Regions from separate parts of the Deefgea piscis genome, predicted to be linked through region 2. Evidence: predicted binding sites of a transcription regulator. Region 2 holds the regulator's gene; each other region holds the start of a gene.
The links. Region 2 encodes sigma-54, which starts transcription at its own class of promoters, with help from an activator protein. Its sites were predicted from a motif close to CTGGCACGCTTCATGCTT; they were not measured.
Positions count from the first base shown of each region.

Region 1: a site for sigma-54 is predicted at 1,090-1,107, ahead of K4H25_RS05535 (ammonium transporter). Genes of this name have one in related genera too.
Region 3: a site for sigma-54 is predicted at 1,658-1,675, ahead of glnK (P-II family nitrogen regulator). Genes of this name have one in related genera too.
Region 4: a site for sigma-54 is predicted at 1,767-1,784, ahead of K4H25_RS04340 (pilin). Genes of this name have one in related genera too.

Region 1 is NZ_CP081149.1:1,181,741-1,184,874, reverse strand. It holds gene tpx (thiol peroxidase) at 1-127, shown strand, start outside; gene K4H25_RS05540 (DUF3025 domain-containing protein) at 184-969, shown strand; gene K4H25_RS05535 (ammonium transporter) at 1,152-2,348, shown strand; gene K4H25_RS05530 (protein kinase domain-containing protein) at 2,861-3,134, shown strand, end outside.
Region 2 is NZ_CP081149.1:2,891,233-2,894,366, forward strand. It holds gene ptsN (PTS IIA-like nitrogen regulatory protein PtsN) at 88-561, opposite strand; gene hpf (ribosome hibernation-promoting factor, HPF/YfiA family) at 666-992, opposite strand; gene K4H25_RS13500 (RNA polymerase factor sigma-54) at 1,036-2,418, opposite strand; gene lptB (LPS export ABC transporter ATP-binding protein) at 2,447-3,134, opposite strand, start outside.
Region 3 is NZ_CP081149.1:213,510-216,643, forward strand. It holds gene amt (ammonium transporter) at 1-1,189, opposite strand, end outside; gene glnK (P-II family nitrogen regulator) at 1,275-1,613, opposite strand; gene K4H25_RS01000 (accessory factor UbiK family protein) at 1,857-2,117, shown strand; gene K4H25_RS01005 (GNAT family N-acetyltransferase) at 2,219-2,716, shown strand; gene K4H25_RS01010 (hypothetical protein) at 2,868-3,017, shown strand; RNA gene rnpB (RNase P RNA component class A) at 3,039-3,134, opposite strand, start outside.
Region 4 is NZ_CP081149.1:908,895-912,028, reverse strand. It holds gene nrdD (anaerobic ribonucleoside-triphosphate reductase) at 1-16, shown strand, start outside; gene nrdG (anaerobic ribonucleoside-triphosphate reductase activating protein) at 68-535, shown strand; gene K4H25_RS04345 (pilin) at 756-1,151, opposite strand; gene K4H25_RS04340 (pilin) at 1,283-1,708, opposite strand; gene K4H25_RS04335 (hypothetical protein) at 2,109-2,486, shown strand; gene K4H25_RS04330 (addiction module antidote protein) at 2,533-2,820, shown strand.

The DNA.
Region 1 (3,134 bases), 1.7 Mb from region 2:
ATTGGCTGGCGTTGCTGCACGTGCGGTCATTGTGTTGGATGCGAATGATCAAGTCATCCATGCTGAACTCGTTGCCGATATTAAAGACGAGCCTAACTATGAAGCCGTATTGAAAGTTTTAGCTTAAGCGCCCGATCAGGGTTAAACTTCGCACTGTTTAACCCTGTTTGATTTTTGAATTTTATGACCTCTTGGCCCCTAGATTTTTTCTCGACCACCCCTGCCTTTGCTCCGGTTTTACCCTATCTACAACGCTTTTCCCAAGCCCCATTGCATGCCGATTGGTTGACGGTGAGCGAGCGCATCCAAACCCAAGGCGGTGCCAATATTCAGTTTGTCGATCCCGATAGCATCACTGAATATTACGAGCTAGAAATCTACCAAAAAGGCCGTGTAGCTACCCGCTTAAACTGGCATGACACTTTTAACGCAACGATTTGGCAAGCCTACCCCAAAAGCAAAGTCGCACTCAATGCGCTGCACTTTAAAGCGATGCAAGCCGATCCAGACAGCAAAATCCGTGGCCCAGTGCGCGATGCGGCCACCCTCTTTGATGAATGCGGCTTAATTTTGCCGTATAGCCGCCCAGCGCTACTTGAGCTGATGGTCGCGCACCAATGGCAGGCATTGTTTGTCGAAGAAGCACAGGCATGGGGACAAGAAATCAGCGCCTTTGTTTTTGGTCACGCGACACTAGAAAACCTACTGCAACCCTTTGTGGGTTTAACCGGAAAATGCTGGCCGATTCAAGTTGACGCGGATTTTTTTGCGCTTGATTTAATCGCGCAACGCCAAGAACTCGATCACCGAATTGCCGAACAAATCGAGCTACACGCGCTACAAACCCCGCGCCAGCTCCCTCCCCTGCCGTATTTGGGCATTCCACAATGGTGGCCCGAGCAAGACGCCGACTTTTATGCCAATACGCGCTACTTTCGCCATGCGCGGCAAAAAAGCGCACCAAAATAAACCGTCACGCACGCTAACGCTGCCCTTATTGCACTCTTATTGCGCATGAAAGCGCTCCAGACGCTCGCAGATCGGTAGCAAAAAACAAGATAAGCACCTTAAATCAGCCACTTAATGGCAATGGCATACTGCTTGCTTTTAGTGCCGATCCGTTTTCAAGCTGATCACTAAGGGAGCAAGCAATGAGTGCGAGTAGTGTCGACGTTTTATTTATTTTATTAGGCGCCATTATGATTTTGGCGATGCATGCTGGCTTTGCTTTTTTGGAACTGGGCACGGTACGTAAAAAAAATCAGGTCAATGCCTTAGTTAAAATTTTGACCGACTTTGCTGTTTCTGCCATCGCTTATTTTTTTATTGGCTACGGTATCGCCTACGGCGTGCATTTTTTTGGCCCAGCCAGCGCCATGCTAGAAAACCATGGTTTTGAGCTGGTTCGATTTTTCTTTTTACTGACTTTTGCTGCCGCCATTCCAGCAATTGTTTCTGGCGGCATTGCTGAGCGCGCCAAATTTCACCCACAATCAGCGGCGACTTTTTTACTGGTCGGCTTTATCTATCCCTTTTTTGAAGGCATGGTGTGGAATAATAATTTTGGCATGCAAGATCTATTTAAAGCTTGGTTTGGCGCGCCCTTTCATGATTTTGCTGGCTCGGTGGTGGTGCATGCGGTCGGCGGCTGGATTGGCCTTGCCGCCGTACTGCATCTGGGCGCGCGCCGTGGTCGTTACAGCAAAGAAGGCCGTATTGCCGCGCATCCACCATCCAGCATCCCATTTTTAGCCCTAGGCGCATGGATTTTGATCGTCGGCTGGTTTGGCTTTAACGTGATGAGCGCGCAAAAAATTGAAGGCATTTCCGGTTTAGTAGCGATGAACTCACTCATGGCGATGGTGGGCGGCACCTTAGTGGCCACCGTGGTCGGCAAAAACGACCCCGGCTTTATTCATAATGGTCCACTCGCGGGCTTAGTCGCGGTCTGTGCTGGCTCCGACATCATGCATCCATTAGGCGCGCTGGTTGTTGGCGGTATTGCCGGCGGACTGTTTGTTTGGTTATTTACCCTGACGCAAAATCGCTGGAAAATCGACGACGTGCTTGGCGTATGGCCACTGCATGGTATTTGCGGTGCATGGGGGGGTATTGCTGCAGGAATATTTGGCAGCAACTATTTGGGCGGCATAGGTGGCGTCAGTATCTTGGCGCAAATCGTCGGCACCCTACTCGGAATTGCCATTGCTTTTATTGGCGGCTATCTGGTTTATGGCGTATTGAAAAAAACCGTCGGTATTCGTCTGACTGACGAAGAAGAATTTAACGGCGCCGATTTAAGCATCCACCAAACCTCAGCCAGCCCCGAGCGCGAAACCAATTGGTAAGTTTTAACGCCAGAAACAAAACCGCCAGATCCGGCGTTTTTTATGCAGGATTCGAGTTGTTTGCTTGGGCATGAAATCGGCACGGAGCGAATGCTGCATCGCCAAAGTAAGCACTTAAGTCGTTTGGTGTGCGGCAATACAGTTTGAGAAACAGGCCTGATTAGGCCTGTTTTTGTTGCTGCCGTTAAGGCATGCAAAAATAGCACCGCCTAAATCTTTGATTTATATTTATGTAGTGTCTATGGCATTCAAACTATCTTTTGAGTGCGTACTTAGAATTAATCATGTAATAATTTAAAAAGTGTCTATGGCATATCAAATAAATAATAGATTAGCAATGACAACGATTTTCGCAAAGCAATAAGCTATCCTATGGGCTGTGAAATAAGTAGTTCAACATAATTTTTCATAGCTTCGGGCTAGGGTAACTTAGGTCGGATTACTTGTATGTTAATATTGCCTATTATTTATAATTACCAATTGTTTAATTAAAATATTAACAAAGGTGCACTTTGAATAATTCAAATGAATTTAAAGATTTACATACTGTTTTTTCTGAAAGAATGCGTCCAATCGTATTTTGGACAGGTGCAGGTTTAAGTTCCCCACACATTCCATCTTGGGGCGGACTAGCAAATAAGTTGATCGAAGTAGCTAAAAATAGAGCCGGGGAATTTAATAAAACTGACTCAGCCTCGGTTATATCACAAATACAAAACGCAAATGGAATTAAAGATCTATGGACGAGAATTGGTAAAATCAAATCCATTCTTGGAAATGAAACAT
Region 2 (3,134 bases):
AGTGATTTTATGCCAGTATGGGTCAAAAACGAAATTGGCATCGGGCAAAAAATAAACCCTCAGATCTTGGCTGAGGGCTCAAATCGATCAGGAGAAGTCGGGAGCATAGGGCTCCCATGTCGAAATGCGCTGCCATACCGCTTCGGGATCGGGCAAGGTCATTAATTCTTCACGCAATTGCTTATCAGAAAACAGCTGCGCTAATTCTGACAAAATCTGCAAATGTAAATCAGTGGCATTGGCTGGCACTAAGAGTACAAAAATTAATGATACCGGTTTGCTATCCGGCGCATCAAACTGAATGGGCGCACTCAAGCGCACAAAGGCCCCTACCGCTTCTTTTAAGCCTTTAATCCGACCATGCGGAATGGCGACGCCTTGACCCAAACCCGTTGAGCCGAGCTTTTCACGGGCAAAGAGGCTGTCAAAAATTACGCTACGCGCAATCCCATGGCTGTTTTCGAACAGGATACCCACATGTTCAAAAACGCGTTTTTTGCTACCCACATCCAAATCTAAAAAAACATTGGCGACTGGAAGTATTTTGCTAATTAGGCTCATGTTCAAACTTATGTCCTTAAGGGAGCTGCTATTGTAACTTGCACTCCGATAAACAAAAACGGGAACGACTCGCGGCGTTCCCGTTGTGTTGCTTGTGCAACGGATTATTCTTCGATTACCACTTGATGCTTCAGGGCATCATTACGATGACCAGATAGTTTTTCTTTATATTTAATAATCTGGCGATCTAGTTTATCGACCATGCTATCGATGGCTGCATACATATCGCTATCGATAGACTCAACATGCAGATCTTTACCAACGACATTGATTGTCGCCTCGGCCTTATGTTCCAGCTTATCCACTGACAAAATGACTAAAACATCAATCACATTATCAAAATGGCGGGTCGTGCGTTCAATTTTACCTGAAACGTATTCACGAATCGCTGGTGTAACTTCCAGATGATGACCACTAATGTTGAGGTTCATATACTACTCCTTCGGTTCTTCATGCTTTTATAAGGCAGTGCTTTTATAAGCACTTGCGCAGATTAACGGGAGGAATCATTAATGCCTCCCTGTACTTAGCAACGGTGCGCCGCGCAACCACAACACCTTGCCGTGCGAGTTCTTCAGTTATAGCACTATCGGATAATGGCTTGTGCTGATTTTCTTGCTGTACCAGTTGTTTGATCAAAGCCTTAATCGATGTTGCTGAGTTTTCACCACCGCTTTCACTTTCAACATGACTGCCAAAAAAGTATTTGTACTCAAAAACACCGCGCGGGGTCAGCATGTATTTTTGCGTTGTTACCCGAGAAATCGTCGACTCATGTAATTCAAGTTCATCCGCAATATCGCGCAGCACTAAAGGCCGCATTGCAACTTCACCATACTCAAAAAATGCTTTTTGTCGCATTACAATGGCTTCAGCGACCCGTAAAATCGTACTGCCTCGTTGCTCAACACTTTTAATCAGCCAGCGTGCTTCTTGTAGCTTACCACTGAGCGCGGCTGCTGAGTCGCCTTGTAGTAACTTTGCATACAATTCATTGACTCTTAGCTTGGGCTGCGCCGCGCTATTTAAGCGTACCTGCCATTGCCCGCGCACCTTGGTCACAATCACATCAGGTAAAACGTAGCGTGTCGTCTCTGCTGACCAATTTGCACCCGGTCTTGGTGTTAAACGCCGAATTAATATTTGCGCGTTTTTGAGTGCCACTTCATCGCACTGCAGTTGACGTTTAAGTCTAGTGTAATCCCGTTGCGCCAATAAATCGAGACCTTCATTCACCAATCGAATGGCAATATTTCGAATACTATTTTCTGGCAAGACCCGCAATTGCAATGTTAACGACTCGGGCAAATCACGTGCACCGACACCGAGTGGCTCAAGTTGCTGTAAATGTTGCAGTGCGATTTGTAATTCTTCTGGTTCCAGCTCAAGTTCTTGCACCAAGCTCTCTGGTAGCTGCGCGTAAATTTCTTCCAAGCTCTGACTTAACATTCCGTCATCATCTAGCGCATCAATCAGCAATGAAATCAATGCGCTATCACGATCAGATAAGGGTAAGCAGCCAGTTTGCGCTAACAAATAATCACGCAACGAGTACAGCTTCGCCACCCGCAAAGCGGGGTCATTTTCATCACCCTCATCAAATGAGGCGTTACTGCGCACCTCATCCCAGCGCAAGCTATCGCCATCTTCAACGATCTCACTGACCTCAGGCTTTTCAGCTTCCTCACCCGCATCTTGCACGCCATCTTCGCGTTCAAGCATGGGATTTTCGGCTAAAAATTGCTCTATTTCTTGTTGGAAATCAAGCGTAGACAACTGCAAAAGCTTAATCGATTGCTGAAGCTGCGGTGTCAAATTGAGCTGTTGCGACATCCGCAACTGCAAGGTTTGCTTCATGAAGGGAATAACCTAGTTGGCAAAAACACTACATTTTAAAATGCTCACCCAGATAAACTTGGCGAACATCTTCATTATTAACGATTTCATCGGGCTTACCAGCTGCCATGACGGCGCCTTCAGAAATAATATAGGCACGATCGCAAATCCCTAAGGTTTCGCGAACATTATGATCGGTAATCAATACCCCAATCCCACGCCCTTTTAAGAAACCAATAATGCGCTGAATATCAATCACCGCAATCGGATCAACCCCCGCAAATGGCTCATCGAGCAAAACAAATTGTGGATTAGAAGCGAGTGCGCGAGCGATCTCAACGCGGCGGCGCTCACCCCCAGAAAGACTCATTGCGCCACTTTCACGCAAATGCGCGATATGTAAATCGTGCAGCAACTCGTCTAAGCGCGACTCAATTTCGTCTTTACTGCTGTAATGCAGCTCAAGCACTGCTTTAATATTCTCAGCGACGGTCATTTTGCGAAAAATAGACGCTTCTTGCGGCAAATAGCCTAAACCGAGCCGAGCGCGTTTATGAATGGGCTGCTGACTGACGTCCACGCCATCGAGCTCAATGCGCCCAGCATCCATTTTCACTAAGCCAACAATCATGTAAAAGCTAGTCGTTTTACCTGCGCCATTGGGGCCCAATAAACCGACCACTTCACCACTGGCGACTTCTAAAGAAACGTCACGCACGACGGTACGTTTCTTATAA
Region 3 (3,134 bases), 900 kb from region 2:
GCACGCCAAACACATCTAAAGAGTCATCCGCACCCAATAAACGTTTCAAGCCGTGCACACCCCATAAACCAGCGACACCCGCAATCACGCCCATCACCAAACCACCACCGACCCCGACAAAACCCGCCGCAGGGGTAATCACCACTAAACCTGCTACCGCCCCCGATGCCGCGCCCAATAACGACGGTTTACCTTTCCACATCCACTCAATCAGCAACCAAGTCATTGCTGCCGCCGCAGGAGCGACCCAAGTGTTTACAAAGGCCAAAGCCGCAGTACCGTTGGCTTCGAGCGCCGAGCCAGCATTAAAACCAAACCAGCCAAACCAGAGTAATGAAGCACCAATCATCGTCATCGTTAAACTATGTGGCGTCATTGGATCACGGCCATAACCAATCCGTTTGCCGACAAAATACGAACCAATCAAACCAGCAACTGCGGCATTAATATGCACCACCGTACCACCGGCAAAATCTAAAGCGCCATCTTGGAATAAAAATCCAGCGGTCGCTGCTGCTGCGGTCGCTGCCGCCGCATCGGTATACGCATCAGGACCGGCCCAGTACCAAACCATATGCGCGATTGGCAAATAAGAAAACGTAAACCACAGCACGCAAAAAACCAATAATGCCGAAAACTTAATCCGTTCGGCAAACGAACCAACAATCAAACCGCAAGTAATCGCCGCAAAAGCACCTTGAAACGCAATATAAATCAGCTCAGAAATACCAATGCCTTTATTAAAAGTGGCGGCAATTGAATCTGGCGTCACCCCATTAAGCAGTATTTTTGACGTAGAGCCAAAAAAGGCATTGCCCTCGGTGAACGCCAAGCTATAGCCATAAATCACCCACAGCACGCTGATCAAGCTAAAGATACTAAATACTTGCATCAGCACCGACAGCATATTTTTGCTGCGCACCAAGCCACCATAAAACAGCGCCAAGCCTGGAATCGACATCAAAATCACTAAGGCCGTAGCCACAAACAACCAACTGTTATCGCCTTTATTCACCGTCATCACCGGCGCGGCAATCGCGGCAGCGGTGGTTTGAACGCTCACAGCCACGTCGACCACCGCCTCCATTGTTGCAGAGGCGGTACTGGCCGTGATCGCGTCAGCGGCAAAACTGGGGGCCGCCACCCACATGGCGGAAAACAAAGCTAAAGATGCGAGTATTTTTTTCATTTTCATGCGCTCCAGATCAAATCTATCGTGATGTATCGCTAGCGAATTATGATTTTTTGTTGATATCGATGGCGATCAGCTCAATTTAAATTGCGGCGTCACCTGTTTCACTGGTACGAATTCGCACCACGTGCATCAAGTCAAAGACAAAAATTTTGCCATCGCCGATTTTTCCGGTGTGAGCGGCCTTTTCAATCGCCTCGATTGTTTGCTCGAGCAATTCGTCGGCAATCGCGATTTCTACTTTGACCTTAGGTAAAAAATCGACCACATATTCAGCACCGCGATATAACTCGGTATGTCCTTTTTGGCGACCGAAACCTTTTACCTCAGTCACAGTCAAACCCTGAACACCGATTGCTGAAAGGCCTTCACGAACTTCATCAAGCTTAAAAGGCTTGATAATTGCGCTTACAAATTTCATGGTGTAACTCCTTATACAAACGGTCAGATTGATGAGGGAATTGTTAGCATGAAGCGTGCCAGCCCAGTTCAGCGCTGTTTATCATTGATTTAAATTCGTCAGGCCCCAAGTTAGCACTGTTGCAGCGCAATATTTAAATCAAACGTGCTACGCGCTGCTCCGTCTTGGTGCATGTAAATCAAACTGTTGTGAATTTGAATCTGCTAAACTGGATTCAACCATTGCCAATAACTGGAGAAAGTCATGTTAAAAGACAAATTTTTCGATGAAATCAGCAATAAAATCTCGGAAGCCATCGCCGCTAGCCCAGCGAAAGATATTGAAAAAAACGTGCGCGCCATGATGGGTTCGGCATTTAACAAAATGGATTTAGTTACGCGTGAAGAGTTTGAAATCCAACAAGAAGTACTCGCCCGCACGCGCGAAACGCTGACCCAAATGGAAGCACGCGTTGCAGATCTTGAAATGCGGCTGCAAACCAACAACCCGCAAGACGGCATATAAAACTGACACGCCTGTAATATATGCAACAAATCAATAAGAAACCGAGCCATGTGCTCGGTTTTTTTGTACCATGAAAAAAACAACGACAAAAAGAGATCGTCATGTCTGCCGCCGATACCCGACTCAATCCAGAACCTTGTGCCTCTAGTTTCTATTTAAGCTACGCCAGCATTCTCGATCTCGACCGTTTAGCTCCCTTATTTAATGCCTATCGTCAGTTTCATGGTTGCCCAGATAATGAGACAGAAGCACGCGCTTTTTTGGCTGAACGACTAGCGACTGGGGATTCCAAAATTTATTTAGCGCGCAATAGTGCCGGCGAAACCCTCGCCTTTGCGCAAGTCTTTGCCTGCTTTTCATCGATTGCTTTGTGTCGTAGCTGGGTGCTCAATGATTTGTATGTGCAACCAGCTTATCGCGGTCAGCACGTGGGCGAAGCCTTATTAGCTCAAGTTGAAAAAGAAGCGCAAGCGGCCGGAATCGGCATGCTGATGATGGAAACAGGCCCCGAAAACGTGCGTGCCCACCGCATTTATCAAAAAATGGGCTACGCCCGCGAAATGGGTTATTTGCATTTTGTTCGTCGACTTAACGAATAACGATCAAGCATGGGCGCTGTTAGCGCAAGGTGCGGCATGCTACACGTCAAAAATACTGAGCAAAGTCATTGCTCAATCAGATAGACATTTAATTTTAATCTTCGGCAGGCAAAATACTCAGATTGCTAATTATCCATCTTAGGTTTTGCGCGTGGCTCAAGAAGTGCTGAATTTTATTGATCAAGAAATTGCCGCCGGATGCGGTTTGCTAGAAGCCATGCAAGCGGCTGAGCGAGAATTCAATTTGAGTTCGCAACAGGTGTATCGCCTGCTACCTTATTTTGATCGCCGCATGTATTAATATACATAGGTATGTGTATGGGGGCGAAGCGGGCCGATAAGCCGGGTCCTGTCCAGATGTTGCCATCCGTGACCATCATTCCTCTAGGCGCACCATTACTGATGCGCTCAAGCAACC
Region 4 (3,134 bases), 1.6 Mb from region 2:
GCATGCGGTTGAGTGATTGGGTATATCAACACAAGTATTTTAAATACATGCCCACAACCCTATACCCATGAATTACGACCGCTATTACACGCATGATCTGATCAACGGCCCCGGCATCCGCGTGACGCTTTTTGTCAGCGGCTGCCAACATGCGTGCGAAGGTTGCTACAACCCATCGACATGGGATAGAAAATCCGGCCAAGCCTTCACCGCTGAAATCGAACAAAAACTACTGCAAGCCTGCGAATCACACGACGGCCTTAGCCTCTCCGGCGGTGATCCACTGCACCCGGCCAATCGGGACGCCATCCTCCAACTCTGCCAAGCCTTTAAACAGCGCTACCCCGAAAAAAACATCTGGCTCTGGACTGGCTACGTGTTTGAAGAGCTGCAAGACCTCGCCATCATGCAATACATCGACGTGCTCATCGACGGCAAATTCGAACAAAATGCCCCCACCAGCCAACCCTGGCGCGGCTCTAGCAACCAACGCCTGATCGAACTCAAAAACCACCGCAACCGTGGTGGTGATTAATTCGCGGCAGCTTATTTGGGATTGGGGAAGTGTGTGCAAATTCGCAGGGTTTACGCACTCGGAATTATGCTAAATAAATCACAAATCGTCATAATTACGCCAAGCCTATCATCCAACACAATCATTGCAATTGGCTTTACAGCGCAACGTAGATAAATCACCAACCGGTTCACCGCGTGCGCAAATGCGCACCCTACAGAACTAAAATATACATTTCATTTTAAGAACAAAATTTAGGTCTAATATCGGCCGACATATTCGTCGTTGCGCAAAGCCATTGATCTTGTATCAAATCATAATTGAGGACGATGGTTGAATTAACTAAACTCGAAGGCGTATTTTGTAATTCACAACGAATCGATGCCGCTGTCACCGTAATAGCACAATGATTGGTTAAGGATTGCAAACCAATATCAGCAACTGAAGAAACGGTTTCGCCATTATTAATATGGCCAATAAAATTAGTTTTTCCTGCAGCAATTTCAGTATACGCAGCCATCGCTTTGCTTTGGCTTAAATATTGTTGATACTGATTAGTTGCGATAGAAGCAATAATGCCAATAATTGCAATCACCACCAACAATTCAATTAGAGTAAGGCCAGCTTGTATTTTCATTATTCCAGTTCCTCATAATAAAAAACAATCTTGAGCCATATTTAATTTTAGCTTGAAATCCAACTTATTTAATAAGAAGTAAGCCCCATAACTATGGGGCTTACTTTCAAACTATTACTTAACTAACAAAATTAAACGCCTGGGCAAGTTTTTGGCATCAAATCTGCAGGGCCGTCCGAAGTACAAGTCCAAGCACCAGCTGCATCACGCGCCCAAGTTAAAATTTTGCCATTAACTGCTGCTGGAGCATTAATAAGTGTACATGCAATACTAGCAACACCATCAGCTCCACCTGTAGCGGCAATGGTGCAATTCTGTGTCTTTGCTTGCAAACCAATATCTGTTTGAGCTGCGACTGTTTCGCCATTATTTAGTTTTTCTTCCATTGCTGTTTTACCTGCAGCAACTTCAGCTAAACCAGCAGTTGCTTTGGCTTTAGCTTGGTATGCAGAATATGCAGGGATCGCTACTGCAGCCAAAATACCGATAATCGCCACAACGATCATCAATTCAATCAAAGTAAAACCTTGTTGGGCGCGTTTCATAGTTTGGTTCATGGTATTGCTCCTAATGTATTGGGTGAGTAGGCAATTCTGCCTAACTTGATCTTGGTATAAGCAATCATCGTGCCAGCCGCGTAAATATGATGAGCCTAGCGTAATCACCCGTATGCAATCGTTGCAATAAAACCTAGGGAATAAGGCAATGCCGCCGCCGACTTCGCTACGCGCCATCAAAGTGACTAGGCTAAATTACGCAAAAATGTAGTTTAACCACTCTGAGTCTGACCATTTTTGTCACAAAAACTGCCGTAAATGGTAAAAATACCTATGCCGCAAACAACATCAAGCTAATTACCCATCCCCCATTCAACCTTTCCACCCCACTCGCACATTAATACTTCCCTGACAAATCTGGGCTTGTTACCATCAAGCGGATCAGTTAACGAGGTGGCGTATGCGTTTATTTTTGGTGGTTTGCTTATTGCTTAGCGCCCTGCCCGCCTTTGCGGCGCGGATTTTGCCGGAAGGGGCTTATGCGCAGATGGATTATTATGCGCCGCCGGTGATTCGTTTGGATGGCAAGGATTATTTGGTGTCAGCGGCGTTTCAGGTGCGTGATCAGCAAAACCGTTTGATTCCACCACAGCGCGTACCCCGTGATGTGCCGGTTTGGGTACAGCTTGAAGCCAATCGCAAGGATTTGGTGTGGAAAGCGTGGCTACTCTCGCCAGCTGAGATTGATTTCCTTAAATCCATCGGCCGAATCAAAGAACCACGCGGTGGTTTTTTGGGGATAGGCTGCTGGTTTGTTGACTGCAATGCGGTGCAATAACGAAACAAGCACAAGCCATTGCTCGCATTCTGAAACAGAAGCAATAATGTCAAATACTGGCCTTAGCAAATGGGATGTCGCGGACTATCTCAAAACCGAAGCAGAGATGACTTTGTATTTTGAGGCCTGCCTTGAGGAAAATGATCCACAGCTTATTGCGCATGCCTTGGGCGATATTGCTCGCGCTCGCGGCATGAGTCAGCTTGCCAAAGACACTGGGCTTTCTCGTGAGAATCTCTATAAAGCACTCTCTAGCAATGGCAATCCCAGCTTTGCGACCATACTCAAAGTAACCCAAGCCCTTGGCTTGCAATTGCACGCTAGCCCACGTTAATGGTTGGCGTTGTTACTACTACGATTAGCGTCGCGTAATCGCCCGCATGGCATCAATTACGCGCCAGCGCTGGCGATAAGGCGGCGGAGCCTTCGATTTCGCTGCGCGCTATCGGAGCTACGCTATTGCGCAAGTCGGCAGTCCTGCTTGCTGCTGCTCACCCTGTGTAACAAATCCCATGTCATAAGAGCGCCGCTTGTGGGTCGATTTGCGTTAAAATCACGGCCTAGTCTTTGCTGGCAACATTGCCCAATACACCAAAATAATTCTTATTTTTATTGCATTCCAAGGGTATTGCTACATAGCCCTTGTTG